2 regions of the Pseudomonas sp. SG20056 genome follow, and region 1 is predicted to be linked to the other one. Evidence: predicted binding sites of a transcription regulator. Region 1 holds the regulator's gene; the other holds the start of a gene.

Region 1 (5,282 bases):
GAAGCTCGCTGAAGAGCTGGTGCCAGGGATGATTTCCCTGTCAACCCTGCTCAAGGTGCTGCAGAGCCTGCTGCAGGAACAGGTGCCGGTACGCGATATCCGCACCATCGCCGAGGCCATCGCCAACGTTGCGGTGAAGAGTCAAGATCCCGCCGCGATGGTGGCGGCGGTACGCGTTGCGTTGGCCCGCGCAATCGTGCAAAGCATTGTGGGACTAGAGCTGGAGCTGCCTGTTATCACCCTTGAACCCAGGTTGGAACAGATATTGCTCAACAGTATCCAGAAGGCCGGTCAAGGCTCCGAGGAGGGCATCCTCCTGGAACCTGGCATGGCCGAGAAGCTGCAGCGTTCCCTGGTGGAAGCGGCGCAGCGCCAGGAGATGCTCGGCAAGCCAGTGATTCTGCTGGTTGCCGGTCCGGTCCGGGCGATGCTCTCGCGATTCGCGCGGCTGGCGGTTCCGAGTATCCATGTACTGGCATACCAGGAAATTCCGGATAACAAGCAGGTCACCATCGTTGCGACGGTGGGGCAGAACTAACCGAGGTTACAGGCCATGCAGGTCAAACGCTTTTTCGCCGCCGATATGCGTACCGCCATGAAATTGGTGCGTGATGAGCTGGGTGCCGATGCCTCGATCATTGGCAATCGCCGGGTAGCCGGTGGTGTCGAATTGACCGCCGCGCTGGATTATCAGGTGCCAGCCGCACCGGCCCGTCAGCCCAACCCTGCGTTGGAAGCCGAGCTGCGCAAGACTCAGGCGAAAATTGCCACGGCCCAGGCCGAGCTGACCACCCGCACTCAGGTCGATGCCGGCAAAGACCGCCAGCTGTTTGGCGCGGCTGACAGCCTGCCTGCTGACAGCTTGGCGGCTGTGATGCGCAAATCGCAGGCAGCTCCAGCTGCGGCAACCGATCAGCGCGCCCTGGATGCCATGCGTTTCGAACTGCATGGCCTGCGTGAGCTGATTGAAGTGCAGCTGGGCTCGATTGCCTGGGGGCAGTTGCAGAACCGTCGCCCGCAGCAAGCCAATTTGTGGCGTCGCCTGCAGCGCATGGGCTTGTCGGCCGAATTGTCGAAAGCGCTACTGGAGCGTGTGAATACGGTGACTGAACCTCGCCAGGCCTGGCGCATGGTGCTGGCGCACCTGGCTCACGCGATCAAAACGCCGAAGCAGGAACCGATGGAAGAGGGCGGCGTAATCGCCTTGGTAGGCCCTGCTGGCATGGGCAAAACCACTACTCTGGCCAAGCTGGCCGCGCGTTACGTGCTCAAGTACGGCGCCCAGCATATTGCCCTGGTCAGCCTGGACAGCTACCGCATTGGTGCTCAGGAGCAGCTCAAGACCTTGGGGCGTATTCTCAATGTCCCGGTAACGCTGGTTGACCCTGGTCAATCGTTGACTCAAGCCTTGGCTCCGCTGGCGCGCAAGCGGGTGGTGCTGATTGACACTGCCGGCCTGCCCGCCAATGACCCAGCCCTGCGCATGCAGCTGGAAACGCTGGCCAGCCGTGGTGTCAACGCAAAAAATTATCTGGTCATGGCCGCTACCAGCCAGGGCCAAGTGCTGAAAGCCGCCTACCATAGTTATAAGCGTTGCGGCTTGTCTGGCTGCATTCTGACAAAAGCGGATGAGGCCACCAGCCTGGGTGAGGTTTTAGGACTGGCTATTAGCCAGCGTCTACCGGTAGCCTATCTCGCTGATGGGCCACGCATTCCCGATGATTTGCAGATTCCACGCAGTCATCAATTGGTTAGCCGGGCCGTAGGGCTGCAGGCAACCCAGGATCCAAGCGAAGATACGATGGCGGAGATGTTTGCCGGGCTTTACCAGCAACCCGCACGACGCGTCAGTTAAGCGTCCTGCTGTTGGCAATGAACCGCGCTTAGCCAGCCAAGTGGCTCCAGTCGAAGTTAGACAAGGTGTGTAGAAATATGGGTATGCATCCCGTACAGGTGATTGCGGTGACCGGCGGCAAAGGTGGCGTCGGTAAGACCAACGTCTCGGTGAACCTGGCGTTGGCCCTGGCTGATCTCGGCCGTCGGGTGATGCTGATGGACGCCGACCTTGGCTTGGCCAACGTCGACGTGTTGTTGGGCCTCAGCGCCAAACGCACCCTGGAAGACGTCATCAGTGGCGAGTGCGAGCTGCGCGATGTGTTACTGCAGGGCCCTGGCGGCATTCGTATCGTGCCGGCAGCCTCGGGTATTCAGAGCATGGTGCAGCTGTCACCCATGCAACATGCGGGGCTTATCCAGGCGTTCAGCGATATCAGTGACAACCTCGACGTGTTGATCATCGACACCGCCGCGGGTATTGGTGACGGTGTTGTGAGCTTCGTGCGCGCTGCCCAGGAAGTGCTGGTGGTGGTGTGTGATGAGCCTACGTCGATTACCGATGCCTACGCGCTGATCAAATTGCTCAACCGCGACCACGGCATGAACCGTTTCCGCGTACTGGCCAATATGGCTCACAGCCCGCAGGAAGGTCGCAACCTCTTTGCTAAGCTGACTAAAGTCACTGATCGTTTTCTTGATGTTGCCCTGCAGTATGTAGGCGCAGTGCCGTATGACGAGTCAGTGCGCAAGGCCGTGCAGAAGCAGCGCGCGGTCTACGAAGCCTTCCCGCGCTCGAAGTGCGCGCTGGCGTTCAAGGCGATAGCCCAGAAAGTCGACGCCTGGCCGTTACCGGCTAACCCGCGCGGTCATTTGGAGTTTTTCGTTGAGCGTCTGGTGCAGCAACCGATCGCGGACACGGCCATATGACAGCAGCCTCTGGACTTCGTATGTATAGCAAGGCGCAGGCGCAGGATTCCCAGCACCAGTTGATCGAGCGCTACGCGCCCCTGGTCAAACGCATTGCCTATCACTTGCTGGCCCGTCTACCGGCCAATGTGCAGGTCGATGATCTGATTCAGGCCGGGATGATCGGTCTGCTTGAAGCGTCAAAAAAATACGACTCCAGCAAAGGTGCCAGTTTCGAGACGTTCGCCGGTATTCGCATTCGCGGCTCAATGCTTGATGAGGTGCGTAAAGGTGATTGGGCGCCACGTTCAGTGCATCGCAATAGCCGCATGGTTAGCGACGCAATTCGAATAATTGAGGCCAGAACCGGCAGAGACGCTAAAGATCAAGAGGTTGCGGCCGAACTCCAATTGAGTCTCGAGGATTACTACGGCATTCTTGGCGACACTTTAGGCAGCCGCCTGTTCAGTTTCGACGACCTGTTGCAGGACGGCGAGCACGGTGGGCTGGGTGAAGACGCTGGCAGCAACCACCTCGAACCTTCTCGTGATCTGGAAGATGAACGCTTTCAGGCGGCCCTGGCAGATGCCATTGCCAACCTGCCGGAGCGCGAGCGCCTGGTGTTAGCGCTATATTACGATGAAGAACTGAATCTTAAAGAGATCGGCGAGGTGTTGGGGGTTAGCGAATCACGTGTAAGCCAACTACACAGTCAGTGTGCCGCTCGTTTACGCGCTCGTTTGGGCGAGTGGCGTGCACATTGAGTTGTATTCGCTAGCGCTGGGCCGGTTTCACGATTAAAAGCGCACGCAGGTTGCTGTGTGCGTTTGGGACTGTACGGAGGTCGACTTGGACAAGAACATGAAAATCCTCATCGTTGATGACTTTTCAACGATGCGACGGATCATCAAGAACCTCCTGCGTGACTTGGGGTTCACCAACACAGCGGAAGCCGATGATGGCGTCACCGCGCTGCCCATGCTGCAGAGCGGCAGTTTCGATTTTCTGGTGACGGACTGGAACATGCCCGGCATGACGGGCATCGACCTGCTGCGCGCGGTACGTGCAGACGAGCGCCTGAAAACCCTGCCGGTGTTGATGGTCACCGCAGAAGCCAAGCGCGATCAGATCATTGAAGCAGCCCAGGCTGGGGTTAACGGTTATGTAGTCAAACCGTTCACTGCCCAGGTGCTGAAAGAGAAGATTGAAAAGATCTTCGAGCGGGTCAACGGCTGATGTTTGCCATGAGGGTGCTATGGAACATAAAGATTCCGTTCAGGGTGACCTTGAGTCGACCCTGAAACACAACGCTCGCCAACTGGTAGACAGCCTGGAACAAGGCAACTTTGGTGAAGCGGTACAGCTGATACATGAGCTCAACAAAGCGCGTGACCGTGGCCTGTATCACGAGGTCGGCAAGCTGACCCGTGAGCTGCATAACGCCATCGTCAATTTCCAGCTCGACCCCCGTGTGCCACATGCCACTGAGGTTTCGCAAATCACCGATGCCACCGAGCGTTTGAATTACGTGGTGACGATGACCGAAAAAGCGGCCAATCGCACCATGGATCTGGTTGAGCAGAGTGCACCACTGGTTAATGACCTCAGTGATGAGGCACAGAGCCTGAGCGCCGATTGGGGACGCTTTATGCGCCGCGAGATGAGCGCCGATGGTTTCCGCGAACTGGCCAAGCGTGTTGAGCTGTTTCTCGCCCGTAGCGAGCGCGACGGTGCCAAGCTATCTGGGCACCTCAACGATATTCTGCTGGCTCAGGACTATCAGGATTTGACCGGACAGGTGATCAAGCGTGTAACGCAGCTGGTAACCGAAGTGGAAAGCAACCTGCTGAAACTGGTTCTGATGGCCAGTCAGGTGGACCAGTTTGCCGGCATTGAGCACAACCATGAGTTGCTCCGCGCCGAACAAGAAAAACAAAAAGAGCCTTCCCGTGGTGAAGGTCCGCAGATTCATGCCGATAAGCGTGAAGACGTCGCATCCAATCAGGATGATGTCGACGACCTGCTTTCCAGCCTGGGATTTTAGGAGCACGTCTTATGAGCTTCGGCGCCGATGAAGAAATCCTCCAGGACTTCCTGGTAGAGGCCGGCGAGATTCTTGAACTACTGTCCGAACAGCTCGTAGAGCTGGAAAGTCGCCCGGACGACATGAATCTGCTCAACGCTATTTTTCGCGGGTTTCATACCGTTAAAGGTGGTGCCGGTTTTCTCCAGCTCAATGAGCTGGTGGAATGCTGCCATATCGCAGAAAACGTCTTCGACATCCTGCGCAAGGGTGAGCGGCGCGTCGACTCCGCGTTGATGGATGTGGTGCTGGAAGCACTGGATGCGGTCAACAGCATGTTTACCGAAGTCCGTGAACGTACCGATCTGACTCCGGCAACCCCTGAACTGCTTGCTGCCTTGGCGCGTCTGGCTGAACCGGCAGGTGCCGAAGAGACCGCGCCGATTGAAGCGCACGCCGAGCCTGAGCCTGAGCCTGAAACCGAGGTTGCAGTCGAAGAATCCGCTGGCGATATCAC
Region 2 (5,282 bases), 2.0 Mb from region 1:
CACTTGTTGGTAGATGGAAAAGCCTTTGTAGGCGGCGAGGGCGAGTACCACGACGAGTACTGCGCCGAGCATGATCAGCATGCGGCGGAGCAACATATTCCGGTTCCTTGGCAAGGCGGTTGGATAGCCTGGGAATAGGCAAGAGGGGCACATTAGACCTCGCGCACAGGCCTGTCAAAGATTCGCATTTGCAAAATATTGTTGTGCAAAAGTTGCCTGATTGATCAAGCGCTTTTTAAGCAAAATGCCAGCATATGCTGGCATTTTGTGTGTTGCGGCGGGCGGTTTTGCCTCATGCGCCGAGGCGTCGAGTTACCTCGCCCAGCTCGCCGGAGAGTGTGCTTAAGTTTTTGCTGGCGGCCTGCGTGCGCTCGACGTTTTCTTGGTTGGAGCCGGCGATGGCGGTGATTTCGGTGAGGTTGCGCGAGATGTCTTCGGCCACCGAGGTTTGCTCTTCGGCGGCGGTGGCGATCTGCCGATTCATATCGCGAATCGCTTCCACTGCATTGGTAATCAACTGCAGCGTAGCGCCGGCCTCGGTGACTTGGGTGACGCCTTCCTCGCTACGCTGCTGACCGCTCTCGATGGCGCGCACCGCATTGACCGCACCGGTTTGCACGGTGTCGATGATCTGGTGGATTTCCGCGGTGGACTGGGCGGTGCGCTGGGCCAGGGTGCGCACTTCGTCGGCCACCACGGCAAAGCCACGGCCCTGTTCGCCGGCGCGGGCGGCCTCGATGGCGGCATTGAGCGCCAGCAGGTTGGTCTGCTCGGCGATGCCACGAATCACTTCCAGCACCTTGCCGATGCGCCCGCTGTCGCTTTCCAGGCGGCGAATTACTTCCGAGGTGTTGCTGATTTCGCTGCGAATATCGGTGATGGTCTTGATGGTCGCCTGCATCACTGTTTCGCCCTGGCGTGCGGCGTTGTCGGCTGCATCAGCCGCGCCTGCCGCTTCGGCCGCGTGGCGCGCGACTTCCTGAGCGGTGGCGGACATTTCGTGCATGGCAGTGGCTACCTGATCGGTGCGGTTGAACTGATCCTGGATGCCCTGTGTCATGCGTGAGGCGATATTGTTTAGCTCTCCACTCGCGTTATCTAGGTTGTTGCTGCTCTGTTGCAGGCTATGGGTGGTGCTGGCTAGGAAGTCGCGCAGGGTGTTGGAGGCAATTGCCAGCATGCCCAGTTCGTCTGCTCGGTTGGTTTCCATGTGCTGGCCGAAGCGGCCATGGCTGAGCTCGTCGACATGACTGATCAGGTGGCGGATGGGAATGATCAGGTTGCGGTTGACCAGCCAAAGGCTAAGTAGCGCGATAAATATGGTGGCGGCCAGCATGACCACTGTGCCGACCAGAATGGTGCGCTCGCCGGAGGCATTGAGCATGGTGGCCTGATCCAGGCTTTGCTCGCGCAGTCGGGTGACCAGCATGCTCATCTGTTCGCTTGCGGCGCGGTCAATACCCTTCACTGCCGCGTCACCGGCCTTGGCGTCGCCGGAGGCTGCGACAAAAGCATCACGGCCCTTGCGGTAGTTGGCACCAAGAGTTTGATGTTCGCTGCGTAGGCGTTCGATCTGGGTTTTCAATTGCGGATCAGTGGCGGCAAGTTCTGCAAGCTGGTCAAGAGTGTCCTGTACCTTGCGTTCTTGTGCCTCGAATTGGCCCCAGTACTTGTTCAGGTTTTCACTGTCTTGGCCACGCAGCAGGACATTTTTCCATTCCTGTACCTGGATCTTGAACTCAACGTTGGCTGAATCGATCAGGCGCGATGCTTCTACCGGGCCGTCGAGTAGGCCGCGGTAGGATTGCATACCGTTGGAAAGAAAGCTGAAGCAGGCCAGTGCCGTGATCAAGATCAGCGCCAGACTACCGCCGAGCAGGGCGAGAATTTGCGCGCGCAAGGATTTTTGCAGAAACATGGGTGAGACCCCTGGGTGTGGAAGGCGGGATGCCAGTGACGCTGAGCGCGCCCTAACTGCGAAGATCCCTATCGACTGGTATCAGCTGGGCCGGATTGCCTGAAGGCAGCGGCTAGTTGGAGTATAGATCGGCTCTGCGGCATGATTCTTTAGCATGCCGCAGGCGTGTTACAGATTCAGCGTCGCGGGTCTAGGCCAGGCGTAGGTGGTTGTCCCACAGGCCGGCAGGCAGTTGCAGTGGCTGGCTGCTGATTTGGGTGCTGCGGCAGTCATATAGCCGGCAACGACCGACGCCGCTGCTGACCACAAAGCCGTCGGTTACCGCGCCAACGCCGGCGCAGTCGGCCAGAGGCGCATCCAGGCGTAGCTCGGCGCTGTCCAGATCCCAGATAAACACCCGGTTGCCGCGTGGCGCAGTCAACGCCAGCAGGCGCAGCTCGCTGTGGATCGCCACGCTGGCGGTGTATTGATTCATCAGCTGGCGCTGCGCATCGGCCACTGGGAAGTGCTGGAAGGACTGGCCAGGGCGTTTGATCGCCAACAGCGGCACCACATCGCTGAGCTCGCCCATATATTGCTGCCCGGTCACCAGGGTGCCGTCACTGGCCACGGCCATATGGCGCACGCTGTTCATCCGTTCGGGCAGCTGTTCCTTGCTGACCAGGCTGCCGTCGCGGCGCAGCAGCACCAGGCTGGACTCCATGGCGTTGAGGTTCATTTCCACCCGGCTGTCCGCCTCGGTGCGGATACCGCCGTTGGCCACTGCCAGGGTTTCACCGTCGGGCATCCAGAGCAGCTGGTGCGGGCCGATGCCGTGAGTCGACAGTTCGCTGCTGCGTAGCAACTGTTCACCTTGCAGGCGATAGACCCCGAGTACGCCGCGACCGGGATCGGAGGTGTCATTCTCGGTGGCGTACAGCCATTCGCCGTCCTTGTGGAATACCGCATGGCCGTAGAAGTGGCGCTGCTTGGGCGAATTCAGGGTTTGCAGCAGGCGGCCGTCGCGGGTGTCGATCAGGTAGCTCTGAGTGCTCGGACGACGGCCGACAAACAACGCCATGGGCAAGAACGGGTGGCCGATCACATCGTGGCAGCGCTCGTTCACCTGAGTGGCAAATACCTGGCTGCCATCCAGTCGATAACACACGGCATAGTGCTTGCCGGCGCTGTCGTTGCGCGCCGATAGTAATAACGGCTGTGCGCCGCTGTGCATCAGCGTCCAGCCACCGTAAGTGCCGGCGGCCGCTGCGGTAGCGGCAACAGCAGCGATGCTCAGGCCTAGAAAGGCGCGGCGATTGATCTGCATGCTTCAGTCACCGTCATGGGCGTTAAAGCCCAGCTGGATGCCCAGGGTCTTGGCCAGCTCGCCTTCATGCAGGCGATGCAGCACATTCAGGCTGTCATACAGGGCGTTGACCTCGGTGCGCCCGGCTTCGTCGCTAAGCAGCTCGCCGAGCGGGCGCTGGGCTGCGGCCAGGCGCTGGCGGGTGTCGTTGTAGGCGGCGTTGATGCGTTGTTTCAGTGCGTCTTGATCACTGCCGAGCAGCGCCTGAATGCCGTCCTGCTCGGCACCCAGCCAGATGCGTTCGGCGCTGGCCAGGCTGGCGGCGAGGTTGGCCAGGCTGGCTTTGCTGCGCCAGGCTTCGGCCTGATAGGGCTGCGGCTGGCCTTTGCTCTGGCGGCCGAGTGGCGTGCCGAGTTTCTTCTTCAGCCCGTCGATGGCGCTGACCTGGGTGCGCAGCAGTTCGGCCACCGCTTCCGGGGCTTCGGCGTAGCGCGCGTTGGGGAAATCCTTGAGCAGCGCGGCCATACCGTCTTTGGCTTGCCACTGGCTCAGCACATCGGCGGCGAGCACTTGCTGGTGCTGACCAATGGCAACGATCAGCGGGCAGTAGCGGGCTTTCTGCTCGGCGACGTTCAGGTCGATGGCCGGGTCGAACAGCAGGTATTCATAGGCCGTCAGGCCTTGCACCACGACGCTGGATTTATCCAGATCAGCCGGGGTCAGCTCGGGTTTGCTGTTGACCAGCGCTTCAACCTGACGCGCTACCAGATTTTTCTTGTCTGGCCAGAACTGCACCTGCCAGGCGCGGTTGCCTTCTGCCAGCGGGCCGAAGGCCACCGGTTGCACGGCGGCCCAGGCACTTTGCGCGCTGGCAAAGGCCTGGCGGGCGTCGGCGAGGTTCTGTTGGCCGGCGCAGAAGGCTTGACCGCTGGTGGCCAGCTGGCGGTCTGCTTCGCTCCAGGCGCTGTAGATCGGCAGCAATACGCCATCGGTGAGTGTGCGGCTGACCTGCTGCTGCGGGTCGCTGGGGCTGCAGGCGGTGAGTGTGAGGCTGAGCAGGGCGAGCGTGAGGGGTGAGCGGATCATGGGCGGCTCCTTACAACGAATTCAGAAAAGCCAACAGCGCGGCGCGCTCATCAGCATTGAAAGTCATGACTTGCTGCTTGGCCGCCTCGGCTTCGCCGCCGTGCCAGAGGATGGCCTCCAGCAGGTTGCGGGCGCGGCCGTCATGCAGGAACTGGGTGTGGCCGTTGACGGTTTCGGTCAGGCCGATACCCCAGAGTGGCGGGGTGCGCCATTCGCGGCCGCTGGCGAGAAACTCCGGGCGGTTATCTGCCAAGCCTTCGCCCATGTCATGCAACAACAAGTCGCTGTAGGGGCGGATCAGCTGATTGGCCAGTTCGGGCTCGGCGGCATCGGCAGCGGTGGTGAATTGCGGGGTATGGCAGCCCTGGCAACCTGCCTGATAGAACAGATTTTTGCCGGCGAGCACCTGCGGCGTATCGGCACCGCGCCTTGCGGGTACGCCAAGGTTGCGGGTGTAGAACAGCACGCTGGCGAGAATGTTGTCGCTGACCTCCGGCTCGCCGCCATGGGGCGCGCTGCGGCAGTCCGTCTGCGCTGCTGTGCAGTTGTCATGGGCGATCAGCGTGCTGGTCAGGCCCATGTCGTTGGCAAAGGCATCGGCGTTCTGCTGATTGAGGGTTGGTTGTCCGGCTTTCCAGCCGAAACGACCGAGCATTGTGCGTTGTTGCGCACGGTCCCAGACCTGGTTGGCGCGCCCGGAAATGCCATCGCCATTGCTGTCTTCGGGGTCGGCATTGGCCAGGATGGCCGCTTCGGGAATGGCTTCGAGCAGGCCGAGACCGATCATCGGCGGGGCGATGCGTGCCGAAAACAGCGTCTCGGGATGCAGATCGCCATACCCGAGCTGGCTGATTTCCAGGTTGGGCTTGCGCAGCTCGACCTGTTCGCCATCGGCAAAGCTGACCTGCTGCGTGCTGTAGCTGACGCGCACCTTGCCCTCTGGGACCACGCCGGGGTTGGCCATGTCCTGCAGCTGGCCGCCGTAGGTGGGTT

What was found. The regulator FliA, encoded in region 1, starts transcription of late flagellar genes. The targets are predictions, from matches to a motif close to CTAAAGTTTNNNNNNNNNNNGCCGNTAA.
Region 2: the regulator FliA is predicted to act here: its motif matches at 2,044-2,071, upstream of RHP75_RS16830 (methyl-accepting chemotaxis protein).

What each region holds. Positions count from the first base shown of each region.
Region 1 is NZ_CP134499.1:1,525,415-1,530,696, forward strand. Features, by position in the region: gene flhA (flagellar biosynthesis protein FlhA) at 1-538, shown strand, start outside; gene flhF (flagellar biosynthesis protein FlhF) at 554-1,855, shown strand; gene fleN (flagellar synthesis regulator FleN) at 1,933-2,763, shown strand; gene fliA (RNA polymerase sigma factor FliA) at 2,760-3,506, shown strand; gene RHP75_RS07335 (chemotaxis response regulator CheY) at 3,604-3,978, shown strand; gene RHP75_RS07340 (protein phosphatase CheZ) at 3,998-4,786, shown strand; gene RHP75_RS07345 (chemotaxis protein CheA) at 4,798-5,282, shown strand, end outside.
Region 2 is NZ_CP134499.1:3,533,709-3,538,990, reverse strand. Features, by position in the region: gene RHP75_RS16835 (efflux RND transporter periplasmic adaptor subunit) at 1-96, opposite strand, end outside; gene RHP75_RS16830 (methyl-accepting chemotaxis protein) at 293-1,918, opposite strand; gene RHP75_RS16825 (DUF1513 domain-containing protein) at 2,109-3,218, opposite strand; gene RHP75_RS16820 (imelysin family protein) at 3,228-4,289, opposite strand; gene RHP75_RS16815 (di-heme oxidoredictase family protein) at 4,300-5,282, opposite strand, start outside.